3 regions of the Gottfriedia sp. OAE603 genome follow, and region 3 is predicted to be linked to each of the others. Evidence: riboswitches for the same ligand, from Rfam matches in the RefSeq annotation. Region 3 holds a riboswitch; each other region holds the start of a gene.
The links. Region 3 has a riboswitch for S-adenosylmethionine ahead of ABID96_RS04150 (Fur-regulated basic protein FbpA). Riboswitches for the same ligand answer to the same signal wherever they lie in the genome.
Positions count from the first base shown of each region.

Region 1: linked by a shared signal. The riboswitch ahead of mtnW (2,3-diketo-5-methylthiopentyl-1-phosphate enolase) and the one ahead of ABID96_RS04150 (Fur-regulated basic protein FbpA) in region 3 are both predicted to bind S-adenosylmethionine.
Region 2: linked by a shared signal. The riboswitch ahead of ABID96_RS08005 (trans-sulfuration enzyme family protein) and the one ahead of ABID96_RS04150 (Fur-regulated basic protein FbpA) in region 3 are both predicted to bind S-adenosylmethionine.

Region 1 is NZ_JBEUNN010000001.1:1,661,766-1,667,016, forward strand. Features, by position in the region: partial or broken gene ABID96_RS08190 (cupin domain-containing protein) at 1-408, opposite strand, end outside; gene ABID96_RS08195 (methylthioribulose 1-phosphate dehydratase) at 429-1,055, opposite strand; gene ABID96_RS08200 (2-hydroxy-3-keto-5-methylthiopentenyl-1-phosphate phosphatase) at 1,052-1,705, opposite strand; gene mtnW (2,3-diketo-5-methylthiopentyl-1-phosphate enolase) at 1,710-2,930, opposite strand; SAM riboswitch class I at 2,999-3,104, opposite strand; gene ABID96_RS08210 (aminotransferase class I/II-fold pyridoxal phosphate-dependent enzyme) at 3,170-4,351, opposite strand; gene ABID96_RS08215 (carbon-nitrogen family hydrolase) at 4,490-5,251, shown strand, end outside.
Region 2 is NZ_JBEUNN010000001.1:1,623,527-1,628,777, forward strand. Features, by position in the region: gene ABID96_RS08000 (ATP-dependent DNA helicase) at 1-2,227, shown strand, start outside; SAM riboswitch class I at 2,319-2,422, shown strand; gene ABID96_RS08005 (trans-sulfuration enzyme family protein) at 2,632-3,801, shown strand; gene ABID96_RS08010 (trans-sulfuration enzyme family protein) at 3,807-4,940, shown strand; gene ABID96_RS08015 (NAD(P)/FAD-dependent oxidoreductase) at 5,197-5,251, shown strand, end outside.
Region 3 is NZ_JBEUNN010000001.1:841,123-846,373, reverse strand. Features, by position in the region: gene ABID96_RS04170 (amino acid ABC transporter permease) at 1-249, opposite strand, end outside; gene ABID96_RS04165 (transporter substrate-binding domain-containing protein) at 275-1,102, opposite strand; gene ssuE (NADPH-dependent FMN reductase) at 1,128-1,688, opposite strand; gene ABID96_RS04155 (LysR family transcriptional regulator) at 1,913-2,791, opposite strand; gene ABID96_RS04150 (Fur-regulated basic protein FbpA) at 3,006-3,173, opposite strand; SAM riboswitch class I at 3,309-3,410, opposite strand; SAM riboswitch class I at 3,507-3,609, opposite strand; gene fumC (class II fumarate hydratase) at 3,780-5,168, opposite strand.

The DNA of each region.
Region 1 (5,251 bases), 820 kb from region 3:
GAAATTAAGTCACCAGGGTTTAGGTTAACATGGAAGAACCCTTCGTTACCTTCAATGATAAAAGTACCATGACCACTTACAATAAAGCGCACTTCATCGTCAGTATGGTGATGCTCACGATTGAAATTCTTTAACAACTCATCCAAGTTTGGAGTTGCATCTGAAAGTGAAATGATATCACTTGCTAAATAGCCGCGACGAGTTGAAATACGATCAATTTCAGTTTTAAAAGTTGCAAGAATTGAAGATTTTTTCTTCATCAGAAAGAATGAATTTTTCTCTTAAAGATGGATCTAATTGTTCAATATTCCAGTTTTCATAAATAACACCTTGTTCTTCTAAATAAGACGTAACCTCAACATCATTTGTAATGTGAAAATCCTTTTTCTCTACCCAAATATTTGCCATTTTTTATTCCTCCATTAGATTCAATTTTTTATCAAAAGATTATTTAAACTTCCTTGTAATGCATATTGAAATAAAAATTCATAAGCCTCTAAGTGTTTTTTTGCTTCAAAAGCTGAAGTACCCCAAACTGTAATTCCATGATTATGGATGAGAACAGCTCCATGATCATTTTTAATATGAGGTAGAAATTCCTCTGCTAAAGTAGGGATATGAGCATGGTTTTTGATAATCGGAATCGTTATTTCCTCATCTTCCTCCCATAAACCTAAAGCCTTGATAATTTCAATTCCTGAAAATGATAATTCTTTTTGCGCAGGAAAATCCTTTGTGATCAGATTGTTTGCGATTGTATGAACATGTAAAACACAAGTCGCATTAGTGTGCAAATAGATTAATCGATGCAAAATGCTTTCTGCAGATGGTTTTTTCGTTTCATCCCAAATGGATTGATCAAATTCGTTTAAAAGTAAAAAGTCATCATACATATGTTTTGTTTTATCTTTTCCGCTTGTCGTGACTAAGAAATTTAAAGGTGCATCATTTACCTTGATTGATAAATTACCACTCGTACCTAAAAACCAGTCTCTTTTTGCAAGAGTTTGTTTTATATCACGAATTTCATCGTAACGTTTGAAAAATTCCTTCAAACTAAAACCTCCTTGTGTAACGCCGTTTGAATATCATGAAAATTTGTAAAGGGAATATAAGGTAGACTTAATTCCTCACATTTTTCTATTAAGAAGTCTCTTGCAAAAATTAAGTTCGCCTCTTTAGCAATTTGTAAATCGGTAATGGAATCACCAATTACAATAATGAAATCATCTGAACTACTAAACTTTCTCATAACTGAGGGCTTACACATACCACAATCATTTGAACAATGCGTATCACAAGAATGATCCCAATGGATGATCACGTTTTCGCCCGAAAAATCAGTTCGATTACATAACACATCCGAAGAGGGGAGGTAGTCAGCTAAAATGGGATGAACAAAAAAGTCTAAACCCCCACTTACAACCTTTAAATCATAATCGCTTTGTTTCACAAATTGAATGAAATCTTGAAAACCCTCTCTAATCTTCGTACTTTCTGTAACAAACTTAGTCATTTCTTCTTTTTTTGATGAAGGGATTGTAGAAAACATTTTTTCTACGCCTTCACGAATCGATATTTTTCCGCTTAAAACATCTGATGTTAAGACTTTTGCTGATGGTGAAGCGAATTGCTTAATTAAAGTTACGATGTTATCGCCTTCAGTGATTGTTCCATCAAAGTCACAAAATATTTTTATTGCCATTCTTTTACCCCCATAGTTGCAAAGCCTTTTGAAGTGAAGTGTCTGGAAGTGCATATTCATTTAATTTAATTCCAGAAAGTGTTGCGGTAATAGCTTCTCTAAATGCATTCCCTCCGCCAATCGGACCATCTGGATGCCCATGAATTCCACCGCCTGCATTTATAACTTGGTCAATTCCGAAATCTTGAATTAAACTTGGAACTAAACCTGGATGAATACCAGCGGATGGAACCGGGAATGTTTCTTTTAACCCATTTTGTACCGTAAGATTTTCTGCAATTTTTAATACAGTTTCTTTTTGTAAAGCAACAGACCCGTAAGGAGAAGGGAATAAGCTAAAGTCTGCTCCAGCAACACGTAATAATTTCCCTAATAATAAACCTGCATCAATCCCGTAAATAGGGGAAGCACTAAACGCTCCCGATACAGCAGGATGTGCCATGATCGGTATTTGAATTGATGGATCCTCGGCTAAACTTTGAAGAACATCAATTCCATATGAGAAAACATTTAATAAGAATACATCAGCACCAGCTTCTGCAGCTTGTTTTGCTTTTTCTTTTAATTCGTATGTACGACCAGTTAAATTAACCGCATATAAGGTTTTATGACCAGTTTTTTCATACACTTGCTGTAAGACTTTTTTACCTTGCGTAACTCGTTCTGTTAATGAAGTCACTGTATCAAATAAAATTTCATCGTCTTTAATTAGATCTACTCCACCTAATGCTTGTTTTTTTAATTCCTCTGAAATGTATTGTATATCTCTACCGATCACTGATTTGAAAATACTCATCAATAACGGACGATCATACACATCAATTTTTTCTCTGATCCCACTGATCCCAAATTTTGGTCCTGGGAATTGCTTTAAAATATCATCAGTAAAATTCAAGTCTACTAATTTAATTTCTCCATCAAGTGATAATTTTCCAAAAACAGTAGTTAAGATTGCTGGAATATCCAATGAAAAATTTAAACTAGGATAATAGATTTCTATAAAGCCTTTTGTTGGTCTATGACCAAAGTATTCGGTAATATTGTCTTCACATTCGACTTCACGAATTGAAAGTACCTTACCTTTATGTTTTTGTAATTGAATTTGATCATTTTGAGGCAAAGATGTCCAAGAACCAACTGTCAATCCAAGTGCTATGGACTCTGCTTTTTTTTCTAAATGATGATTTTTGTCATAAACCTGGTACGTTGCAATTACACCACTCATTTCATGACCTCCTCGGGTAATTAGTGAATAAAAAACAAAAAACCTCTCACAAGGAGAGGTATACCTACACCTTATCTGTCAGCAAAATGCTGCGAGAATTAGCACCGTGCTATGCAATATAGCCGGTTGCCGGGTTTCATCGGGCTCGGTCCCTCCACCTACTCTGAATAAAGTAAATATTTAATTTTGAATTTTTAACATAATCGCATTATTTCACGAACAATTGGAATTGTCAAACATTAATTGTTTAAAAATATCTCAAGATTTTTTAAACGTGAAATGGCTTCTTCTAATCTACTAGTGTCAGTCAACAGACCAACTCTAACGTAGCCTTCTCCAAATTCACCGAAACCATTACCAGGCGCAACAGCAATATGAGCCTTTTCTAGTAATAGATCTGCAAATTCGGATGATGTAAATCCATTTGGTACTTTAAGCCAAGCGAAAAATGAACCAGCAGGGGCAGTTACATTCCATCCGATTTCTCGGCAACCATTGATGAAAATATTTCTTCTTTCTTCGTAAAGCGATAATAATTCTTTCACACTATCCTGTGATTCAGTTAATGCAGCAGCGGCTGCTTCTTGAATTGCAGGAAATAAACTAACATAAAGATGGTCTTGCAATAAATTAATCGCTGAAACCACTTCTTTATTTCCAACGGCAAAACCAACTCGCCAACCTGCCATATTATAAGTTTTAGAAAGTGTGTAAATTTCAATACCACACTCCTTTGAATCAGGAGTTTGTAAAAAACTGATTGGCTTTTTACCATCAAATCCAAAGGCTCCATAAGCGAAATCATGGCAAACTGTTATTTGATTATTTTTTGCTAATTGAACCGTTTCTTCAAAAAATTCTGATGTAGCAACTGCACCAGTAGGATTATTAGGATAATTTATAAATAATATTTTACTAGCTTCTAAAACTTCTTGAGGAATCTTTTGATAGTCTGGTAAGAAATGATTTTCCTCAATCAACGGTAAAGTATATGGTACTGTTTTTGAAAGGGCAATTCCTGATAAATAGTCAGGATATCCTGGATCTGGAACTAAAATTGTATCGCCTTCATCACATAAACATAATGGCAATTCAACTAAACCTGCTTTTCCACCAAATAAAATGGCAACTTCTTCCTCAGGATCTAGATCAACATCATACTCGCGTTTATAAAAATCAACGATTGCTTGTTTTAAACTGCTAATTCCTCGAAATGGAGAGTATTTATGAGTAATAGGATTTTCTACTGAATTTTGTAGAGCTTTTATAATATGATTTGGCGTTGGTTGGTCTGGATTTCCTTGACCAAGATTAATAACATCATGACCATTTTTAATAGACTCATTTACCTTCATAACGAGAGAGGCAAAGAATTGCTTTGGTAGATTTTCTAATAATTTACTAGGTTTCAAGTTCATCACTCCAAAAAAATATAGTTCATTGATTTGTATGACTACAAGACTTACATTTCAAACAATGAATATTGCAATAACTTTCACCATCATATATGCTCATTTTAAAAATGTCTATAAAATTTAGAATAGGGTGAATATAAATTGATTAAGATTGCATGTATACAATCAGACGTTGTTTTAGGGGATTCTATTACTAATTTCATGAAGATGAAAGGCAAAATCATTGAGGCAATTAATCAACATGCAACAGTAATTGTGTTGCCTGAACTGTGGACGACCGGATATTGTTTAGAAGAAATTACGAAGCATACAGGTCAACAGGAATCTATTATTTCTGAACTTCAAACGATTGCTCGAAATAATCAAGTGACAATCATAAGTGGTTCATTTCCAATTGAGCGTGAACATGGCGTGACAAATACATTAATCGTGATAAACAATCAAGGTGATGTGGTGAAAGAATATGACAAAGTCCATTTGTTCCAGTTGATGAACGAGCACCACTATTTACAGTCTGGAACTGACAATGGTTTATTTACCATCGATGGCTTAGAGGTAGCTGGATTTGTTTGTTATGATTTACGTTTTCCGGAATGGATTCAAACTCATGCTGTAAATGGTGCAAAGGTTTTGTTTTTTGTTGCTGAATGGCCTATTCAAAGAATGGAGCATTGGGAAACTTTATTAAAAGCTCGTGCAATAGAAAACCAATGCTATGTAGTCGCATGTAATCGTGTTGGGAAAGATTTAGCGAATACATTTGGTGGAGGCTCGGTGCTGATTGATCCTTGGGGTGAAGTTTTAGTGAAAGGTTCTACCGAAGAAGAAATTATTTATGGAGAAATCGACCGAGGAAAAGTAGAGGAAATCCGCAATACCATCCCAATTTTTGAAGACAGAAAAGAT
Region 2 (5,251 bases), 780 kb from region 3:
TCATAAAAGCGGAAGTATTGATATAGGGTATCAAAATACTGTTTCATTAGTAGATGGAACAAAAGCACATCAAAAAATTCAAAATTTATATAATGAGTCAGATTTTAAGGAAAGAATGACTTCTGGAACAATTAAATATGAAGATTTAACGTTTCAAATAGAAGGTCGATGTGATGGTCTCTTGTTTAGAAATGAAAAATATATAATAGAAGAAATAAAATCAACTGCAAAAGATCTAAGTTTATATCATGAAAACTCTTATCCCGTTCATTGGGCACAAGCAAAAGTTTATGGTTATCTTATTTGTAAAGAATTAAATCTTGAATATATATCGATCCAGCTAACGTATGTAAATATTCATACTGAAGTGAAAAAGAGGTTTTTATTAGCCTTTTCTCAGCAAGAATTGTACGAGTTCGTTCAAAATGTGTTCAAAATTTATTACCCATTTGCTAAATGGAAATACGATCACATCGAAAAACGGAATGATTCTATAAAAGAATTGAGATTTCCATTTCCATCCTTTAGAAATGGTCAAAGAAAGTTAGCGGGAGCTGTTTATCAATCGATACAAGATGGAAATAATTTATTTGCTGTCGCTCCGACAGGAATTGGAAAAACAGTTTCTACTATTTTTCCAGCAGTGAAAGCAATTGGTGATGCCACAACGAATCGGTTATTTTATTTAACGTCTAAAACAATCACTCGTACAGTTGCAGAAGAAGCATTTGGCCGGATGACAAAACAAGGTTTATGTATGTCATGTACAACACTAACAGCCAAAGATAAAATATGTTTCAAAGAAGAAACAATTTGTGACAAGGATTATTGTGAGTTTGCAAATGGCTATTATGATCGAATTAATGAAGCTGTGTTAGATATTTTATCTAATGAAAAATTGCTAAGTCGAGAGAAGATAGAAGCATATGCAAGAAAACATACAGTTTGTCCTTTTGAATATTCACTAGATTTAACAAATACAGCAGATGCGATTATTTGTGATGTGAATTATATATTTGATCCAAGAGTATCACTTAAAAGATTATTCGATGAACATAAACGAAATTCAGTTTTATTAATAGATGAGGCGCATAATCTTGTTGATCGCGCTAGAGACATGTATTCTTCAAGTTTATATAAGTCAAAGTTTCTTGAATTAAAAAGGCAATATAAAGGAATAAATGTATCACTAGTTGAGAGTGTGAGTATTATCAATCAATCCTTCATTAATCTTCGAAAAAAATGGCAAGATCAAAAAATGCCAGTCTGGGGTAATTTAGATGAAGAATTTGTTGATTTAATAAGGAAGTTTGTAGAGATTGCAGAATTAAGTCTACCAGATGAAGATGATCCTGAACGTAAGCAATTGTTGTTAGATACATATTTTGAATCCCAAAATTTTGTAAAGATTGTTAGTTACTATGATGAAAAATATGTTTCGTATTTAGAAATGTTTAAAAGTGAAGTTCAAATGAAACTATTTTGCATTGATCCATCAACAATTGTAAATGATGTGATCAAAAAATTTCACTCTACAATTTATTTTTCAGCAACGTTAACACCTCTTCAATATTTTCAAGATATGCTTGGTGATATTGAACGTGATTATACAATAAAAATAGACTCACCATTTTCAAAAGAACAGTTAAAGGTTGATGTAAATCCGATTTCAACAAGATTTAATGACCGTTCAAAAACATTAGACCAATTAGTATCATCTATTTATGAGAATATTAGCGCTAAAAAAGGCAATTATTTAGTTTTTTTTCCATCTTATCAGTATTTGAGCCAAAGTGTTGAATTGTTTACTGAGAAGTATGGAGAAGTCGAAATAATTATCCAAGAAAATAGTATGACTGAAGAGGAACGAGAAGATTTTTTACTTAAATTTGATCAAAATAATGCAGAAACACTTGTAGGATTTGCTGTACTTGGTGGAATCTTTTCAGAAGGAATCGACTTAAAAGGTGATCGATTAAATGGAGTAGTAGTTGTTGGTGTAGGCTTACCACAGCTTTGTTTAGAAAGAAATATTTTAAGAGATCATTTTAATGAAGTTGGTAAAAACGGTTATTATTATTCATATGTGTTCCCTGGGCTGAATAAAGTAATGCAAGCTGGTGGACGTGTCATACGTTCTGAAGAAGATGAAGGTACATTATTATTAATCGATGATCGATATCAAAGTATGCTTTATCAAAATTTAATGCCTGACGAATGGAAATAAGTAGGTAATAATGCATTAAAAAATAAAAAATTCAAATAATGATTGATAATTGTCAGATTTATTAATATACTTGTAATTATAAAATTAAATATTCTTATCAAGAGCGGTGGAGGGACTGGCCCGACGAAACCCGGCAACTCTAGTTTTATACTAGAAAGTGCTAAATCCTGCAGGTATAAACCTGGAAGATAAGGACGATATGTTTATTTTGAGACATAACCACTTCTTATTTTTTAGGAAGTGGTTTTTTGTTTTGAATTGTAGAAGGCGTTCGCTCAGCAACGAGAAACATTAGATGAAGATCAAAAAAGGTTGTTTTAAAACCTTTACTGAGATTTTGGCTAATGACCCCTCGAGCTGCTAACGTCTGGAACTAGACAGTTTGATAAATGGAGGATTTCAATATGACAAATACGAATGTGGTTTCAAAATCGAAACAAAAATCAATTGAGACGGTTGCAGTACATGGTAGTAAAGGATATGATCCATTAACAGGTGCAATAAGTTACCCAATTTATCAATCAGCAACATTTAAACATGAGGGACTTCACCAATCAACCGGATATGATTATGCTCGTTTACAAAACCCTACTCGAGAAGAAGTTGAAAACACAGTAGCAAAATTAGAAAATGCAGAGTTTGGAGTAGCATTTTCTACAGGTAATGCTGCTGTCACTGCAGTACTTAGTTTATTTAAAAAAGGCGATCACGTAATTGTTTCTGATGACTTATATGGTGGTACATATCGATTATTTGAAGAAATTTATTCGCCGTATGGGATTGAGCATAATTTTGTTGATACTACGGAAATTGATAATATTCTAGACACTATTAAAGAAAACACAAGAGGTATTTTTATTGAAACACCTTCAAATCCAATGATGAAAGTTACTGATTTAAAACGAGTTGTTGAAATTGCCAAAGAACGAAATATCGTTGTGATCGTTGATAATACTTTTTTAACGCCGTATTTCTTTAGACCAATCGAATTAGGAGCAGATATCGTTGTTCATAGTGGTACGAAATATTTAGGTGGTCATAATGATACTTTAGCGGGATTTGTAGTGACAAACTCGGAGAAAACAAATGAAAGAATTCGCTTTTATCAAAAATCAACAGGCGCTACTTTAGCTCCATTTGATTCATGGCTTATTTTAAGAGGAATTAAAACATTACATGTAAGAATGGAATATTGTCAAAGAAATGCGATTACTCTTGCAGAGTTTCTAGAAAATCACCCAAATGTAACAGACGTATTTTACGTAGGACTTCCAAATCACAAAGGATATTCAATTATAAAAGAACAAGCAAGTGGCTTTGGCGCGATGATCTCGTTTAAAGTGAAAAATGTAAGTATTGTAGAAAAAGTGCTTAGCAGTGTAAAAGTCATAACATTTGCTGAAAGTTTAGGTGGGGTAGAGTCACTGATTACTTACCCACATACACAAACTCATTCAGAAATGCCAGAGGATTTTAAAAGAAAACTTGGTCTAGATGACCATACATTAAGATTGTCTGTTGGTATAGAACATATAGATGATTTACTAATCGATTTAGAGAATGCATTAGGGTGATGAATATGAAATTTGGTACGAAATTAATTCATAATGGTAATGAAGTTGACCCTTATACAGGTGCTTTAAGCATTCCGATTTATCAAGCATCAACTTTCCATCAACCCAATATTGAAAATATAGGTAAATATGATTATGCAAGAAGTGGAAATCCGACGAGAGAAGCTTTAGAAAGTACGATTGCTCAATTAGAAAACGGCGTTAGAGGATTTGCTTTTTCATCAGGAATGGCAGCTATTTCCTCAGTTCTCTCTCTTTTTTCAGCAGGAGATCATATTGTTATTTGTGAAGATGTTTATGGAGGAACGTTTCGTATAGCGACTAAAGTATTCAATCGATTTGGAATTGAATTTACATTTGTTGATGCATCAGAAATTAGTGAAATTGAATCAGCAATCAAGTCAAATACAAAGGGACTGTATTTAGAAACGCCTTCAAACCCATTGCTGAAAATTACTGATTTAAGGGAAGCAATTAAGATTGCGAAAAGAAATGATGTAATTGTAATTGTTGATAATAGTTTTCTGTCACCTTATTTCCAAAAACCTTTAGATTTGGGTGCTGATATCGTCGTTCATAGTGCGACGAAATTTATCGCAGGACATAGCGATGTAATTGGTGGTTTAGCGGTTGTTAAATCTGAAGAGTTGGCAAGAGATTTATACACTATACAAAATTCATTTGGTGCTGTTTTAGGTCCACAGGATTGTTGGTTAACATTAAGAGGTCTGAAAACATTAAAAGTTCGGATGGATGTATATGAACAAACCGCACAGAAATTAGCAAATTGGTTATTAACAAATGAATGTGTTGAAGAGGTATACTATCCAGGTCTGAAAGAACATCCAGGACATGATATACATTTTGAGCAAGCAAGTGGTGGGGGAGCGGTATTGTCATTTACTTTAAAAACAATTGATCAAACAATTCGTTTTTTACAAAAAGTAGAAAATGTCGCAGTAGCAGTGTCTCTTGGTGGCGTAGAAACAATTGTTTCTTATCCTGTGAAGATGTCACATGCAGCAATTCCAAAGGATGTTAGAGAAAGACTTGGTGTGAAGGATACATTAGTTCGTGTTTCAGTTGGTTTAGAGGATGTTGAGGATTTAATTGAAAGTTTCCAAAAAGCATTAAGATAAAGGAAGAAGTATGGAATAAACATTATTCCATACTTTTTTTGATTTATCAAATAACGGATGAAAACGTAATGGAAATTACTAATATATGTAAAAAATTGTATATAAATTATTTATTAACGAATATTTAGTAATGAAAATATAAAAATGTTCGTATTTTTACTTGAAACCGTTTCATAATGATGGTATTCTATTTTAGGTTGATCAGAACTTAACTTAAAATTAAAAAAACTCAGACCTTAAATGGGGGTATAAATATATGTATGATGTTATAGTGGTTGGAGCAGGTCCAGCAGGAGTATTTACTTGTTATG
Region 3 (5,251 bases):
TATTTCAGGTACTCCATAGTAAATCAAAAATAATTGAATTAAGATTGGGGTCCCTCTAAAAAATGAAACATACAACTGTGATAATCTTTGAAATATAGGTACCTTATACATTCTAGGTAGAGCGACGAGCAATCCAACGCCTAAACCTACTAAAATTGAACTCCCTACAATAATCAAAGATATCTTTATAAATGGTAATAATTTCAAAAAGTATTCGAAGATTAAACCAACTTTAAACTCAGCACCCATTTCTTCTCACCCTTTAGATTTATCTTTAGTTATCTGAAGTGAAATCTGCTCCCAACCACTTTTTACTTAAGTTTGCTAGTGTTCCATCAGCTTTAATTTCAACTAATGCTTCATCTATAGAATTTGCCAATTTTTGATCTTTTGCGTCATTCTTTCTAAATGCAAATAATACATCTGCCTCTGTTAAAGCCGGTCCTACAGTTTTTAATTCACCTGTTGGATCTGTTAGTGATAGAACAAAATCGGCTGCAACTGTTGCATCCACACGTCCAGAGGTAATTTGTTGAACAGTATCATTTGCTCCACCATTTTGATAAACAATCTTAATCGCGTTATTATGTTCTTTATTATAGTTTTCTAGAATTTGTGCTTCTGCACTTGTAGCAGTTGTTAATACTTTTTTACCTTTTAAATCATCTATTGATTGAATCGAATCATTATCTTTTGCTACAACAATTTTATTTCTCCAGTGTGCATAGCTTACTTTGTTAAATAAGTACTTCTTTTCTCTCTCTGGGTTTTTTTCAATTTCATGAGCAACAAAATCAATTTTCTTTGTTTCTAAACTTAATAATAAGCTTGCGAATTCGTATGTTTTTAAATCAAACTTGTATTCTGGTAATCTTTTATCTATTTCCTTAACTAGTTCAACGTCAAAACCAGTTAAATTTCCATCTTTGTCGATAAAGCATACATTTGGAAATTGTGTACCCGTACCAACAACAATATTTTGTACTTTAGCTTTTGTACCTGAGGCCTCTGCACTTTCTTTGTCTTTATTATTTCTTAGCACCCCAGCAATAATTAGGACTAAAACAATTAGTATTGCAAATGTAATCGCAAATTTCTTCATCTTCATTTCCTCATTTCTCATTTTTTTAAAGTTTTGTTCCTTGTGGTCTTAGCGCTTGCCAAATTAACTCTTCTGAAAATTCTTCCATGGCTATGTTCAACCTTTCTGTTAATTCATCTGATAAAATAAACTCATTATTGTCTTCTCTTTTTATCCAATCATCAATCGCATAAACACCTGTTACAAAATGTTTTCCTCCAAGAACTGAGAGAACTGGCTTTAGTGCATACTCTAGGCTCAATAAATGAGCGATCGTACCACCAATAAATACAGGTAAAATGACTTTGTTTTTTAATCCATTTTGAGGTATCAAATCTAAAAATGTTTTTAATACACCGGAATATGATGCTTTATAAACGGGACCAGCAATCACGATTCCAATGGAATTTTCGATTTTATTTAGTGCTTCTTTTATTTCTGCATCTAGAAAGTCACTATTTATTAAAGACTCTGCTGGTAACTCCCTTATGTTAACTTGGCATACATTCAATCCCTCATATTCCCATTTCCTCTGTACATATTGAACGATGCCGTTTAATCTGGATTTTGTTGATGAACTTGATGAAATAATAACAATATCCTTCAAAGTATCTACCTCCTCTATGAAAATCAGTTAATACCTATATTTCTTATTGGTTAACTAGGAATTAATTGTTACCAACTTTATCATTGACTGAAAATTTCGTCAATCTAATTTCTAATAGAACTTTTCTATACAATTATTGAATATTTGAATTAGCCTATGTAATTTTTTACTATCTTTAAAAAAATTTGCTTGATCTATATGAGAATAATCAAAAAAAGAGTTGGCTATTTTACCAACTCTTTACTTAATTTAACTATTTCATTTACTAATTCGGAATACTCTCCTCGATTACAAAAGATATTAGTCTGTAAATAAATCCCCTTCGTTTCTTCAATATGGATAGGGTATAATAACCCGTCTTTCACTTCCTTCTTAACACTAATACTAGGCAAGAAGGCAATTCCAAATTTCTCTAGTATTAGCTTTTTGGCCATTTCTGAACTATCTGTATGTATTTTTATATTAGGTGGGGATTCTAGATTTTCAAACAAACGATGAATTCTAAGCCAATCTAAAGAACCACACTCAAAGAAAATAAGATTCTCCTTAGCAATGTCTTGGATGCTGATAGATTGTTTAGAAATAAAAGGATGGTCCTCATAAACATATAAAGTAATAGGATCCTCAAATAATTTAATAGATTGTAAACTAGGATGACTAATCTTCCTTACAAATGCAATATCAATTTCATTATTTAATGTCTTCTTCACCAATTCATCTGTACTACCCGTAATCATTTTATAATGTACCTCATCATTCATGACTGAGAGTTTAGGAATAATCTCGGAAATGACATAGTTTGAAACAGAAACTGTACACCCTATCTTTAATTCATTTGTTTGCGATTTTTTTTGATTTATATGCATCTTACCCTTTTCATAAATTTGCACGACTTGTTGTGCATAAGGTAAAAAACGTTTTCCCTCTTCTGTGATCATCACTTGTTTTCCAGTTCGATGAAAAAGCTTGCAGTTTAATTCTCTTTCTAATGATTGAATTCTAGCAGTAACAGTTGGCTGTGATAAAAATAAAGAATCTGCTGCTTTATTAAAACTCCCATAGTGAATCACGTAAATAAACGCTTCAATATTTTCGATATTCATTTTCATCACATCCCAAACATATTTTCATATCATTGATATAACATTTAATACCGTTATTTTATTCATATTTTTTTGGTTAATGTCGCACTAATTCCTATTCAAATAAAAACTTACATTTTTTTAGACGATCCTAAAAACTCTGCTAGAAGACACGCCGGCTTGATGGGGCGTTCTCTAGAAATCTTATTTCAACTGTATGAACAGAGCCATATAATTAATGAACTCTATTGTGCTTTTTTTCATTCATTACTCGAGTATATTCTTCTTCTAACTCTGATAGCGTAATTTCAAATAAATGAGATGATTCTATTTTATAAACTCCAACTTTGATCAACTTGTTGATTAGATCATTCTTTCGAGTTTCAACCAATTTTCTTAACATATTTTCCAATTTAAATCCTCCTTACAACACAAATATTTTTATCTATTCTCTTTACAAAACTTTACTTTTCTTATAAGAATACTTGGTATTATTATTATAAAAATCCATCTGCCTCCTTTAAACAACATATTAAAAACCCTCTCAATAAGGGATATCCCCTGGAATTGGCAAGGTATGATAAAGAACCCGTTGCCGAGGTATCCTTGGGCCAGTCCCTGCACCTCTTTTGGATAAAATATTATTTATTTTATTATGCAAGCATTACATCTCTAAAACACTTAATAAAAAAAATCCTCTTCTAAGATAGAAGAGGACTAGATTAAATATCATCTCTTCTTATCTTTCAGGTATTACCTGATGGAATTAGCACAGTGTTCAAAAGAACCTGTTGCTGAGGTATCATAGGGCCAATTCCCTCCACCTCTCTGGATAAGATTATTTTTATGTATTTATATAATTTCCGACTGATTGAACCAAGATTAACCGATTTAAAAAATTGAGTCAACCCATTTTATAAATGTTAGATTTTTCAGTTATTTATAACGCTGTATTTTAAAGATTTATTATCTACTACAAGTCTTTTCATTTCCATAAAGTCTAAGTAACTTATTCTTTTGGTTTAGTCATTTTTTCTGGTTTAACAATCCGGTCAAAATCCTCTTCTGTAAGAAATCCTGTTTTTAAGGCTGCTTCTTTTAGGGTCGTACCTTCTTCATAAGCTAATTTGGCAATACTAGCTGCTTTTTCATAGCCGATGTGAGGATTTAGTGCAGTTACTAGCATAAGTGAATTATTTAAATGACTTTTTATGACTTCTATATTTGCTTCTAACCCGTTCGCACAATGCTCGTTAAATGAGTTCATCACATCTGCTAGCAGTCTAATCGACTGAAGAAAATTATAAATAATAACTGGTTTAAACACATTCAATTCGAAGTTTCCTTGACTCGCAGCAAATGCGATCGTCATATCATTTCCTACGATTTGAGTTACGACCATAGTCATTGCTTCAGATTGTGTTGGATTTACTTTACCTGGCATGATTGAACTTCCTGGCTCATTTGAAGGGATCATTATTTCACCAATTCCACTTCTTGGTCCACTCGCCATCCACCTTACATCATTCGCAATTTTCATTAGATCAGTAGCCAGTGCTTTGAGCGCACCATGAGTATAGACCATTTCATCATGGCTTGTTAATGCATGAAATTTATTCTTTGCTGATGTAAATTCATATCCAGTAAACAAACTAATTTCTTTTGCAACCAGCTCACCAAACATGGGATGTGCATTTAGGCCAGTTCCTACCGCAGTTCCACCAATAGCAAGTTCGTTCATAAATTTCATACTGCCCAATATCATTTGCTCATTTTTCTCAAGCATACGATGCCATCCACTAATTTCTTGCCCTAAAGTTAAAGGCGTTGCATCTTGTAAATGCGTTCGACCTATTTTAATAATATGCTGATATTGATCTGCCTTTTGCAAAAAAGTATTTTTCAGTTCATTTAAAGCAGGAAGTAATTGTTTATTTAATTCAATGATAGCTGCTATATGCATTGCAGTTGGAAATGTATCATTCGAGCTTTGTGACTTATTCACATCATCATTTGGATGAATGCTCTTTTTACTTCCAAGTGCTTCAAGTATTTGATTTCCTCTATGTGCGATTACTTCATTTACATTCATATTTGTTTGCGTACCGCTACCAGTTTGCCAAACTACAAGAGGAAAATGTTCATCTAGTTTTCCACTTAGAATTTCATTTACAGCTTCAATTATTGCATCTGCTTTTTCATTATCCAATTTACCTAGCTCTTTATTTACCAATGCTGCACACTTTTTTATGATTGCTAATGCATGTATTAATTGAACTGGCATTCTCTCAGTACCTATTTTAAAGTTTTGAAAGCTTCGCTGTGTCTGTGCTCCCCATAATTTATCTGCTGGAACGTTAATCTCACCAATTGAATCTTTCTCAATTCTATACTTCAATTTCTGACCTCCTGACGAACTTACGATGACGAATCAAACCAATCATGAAGCTACAATGGAAACACCATCTTAGTTGCCTTTTT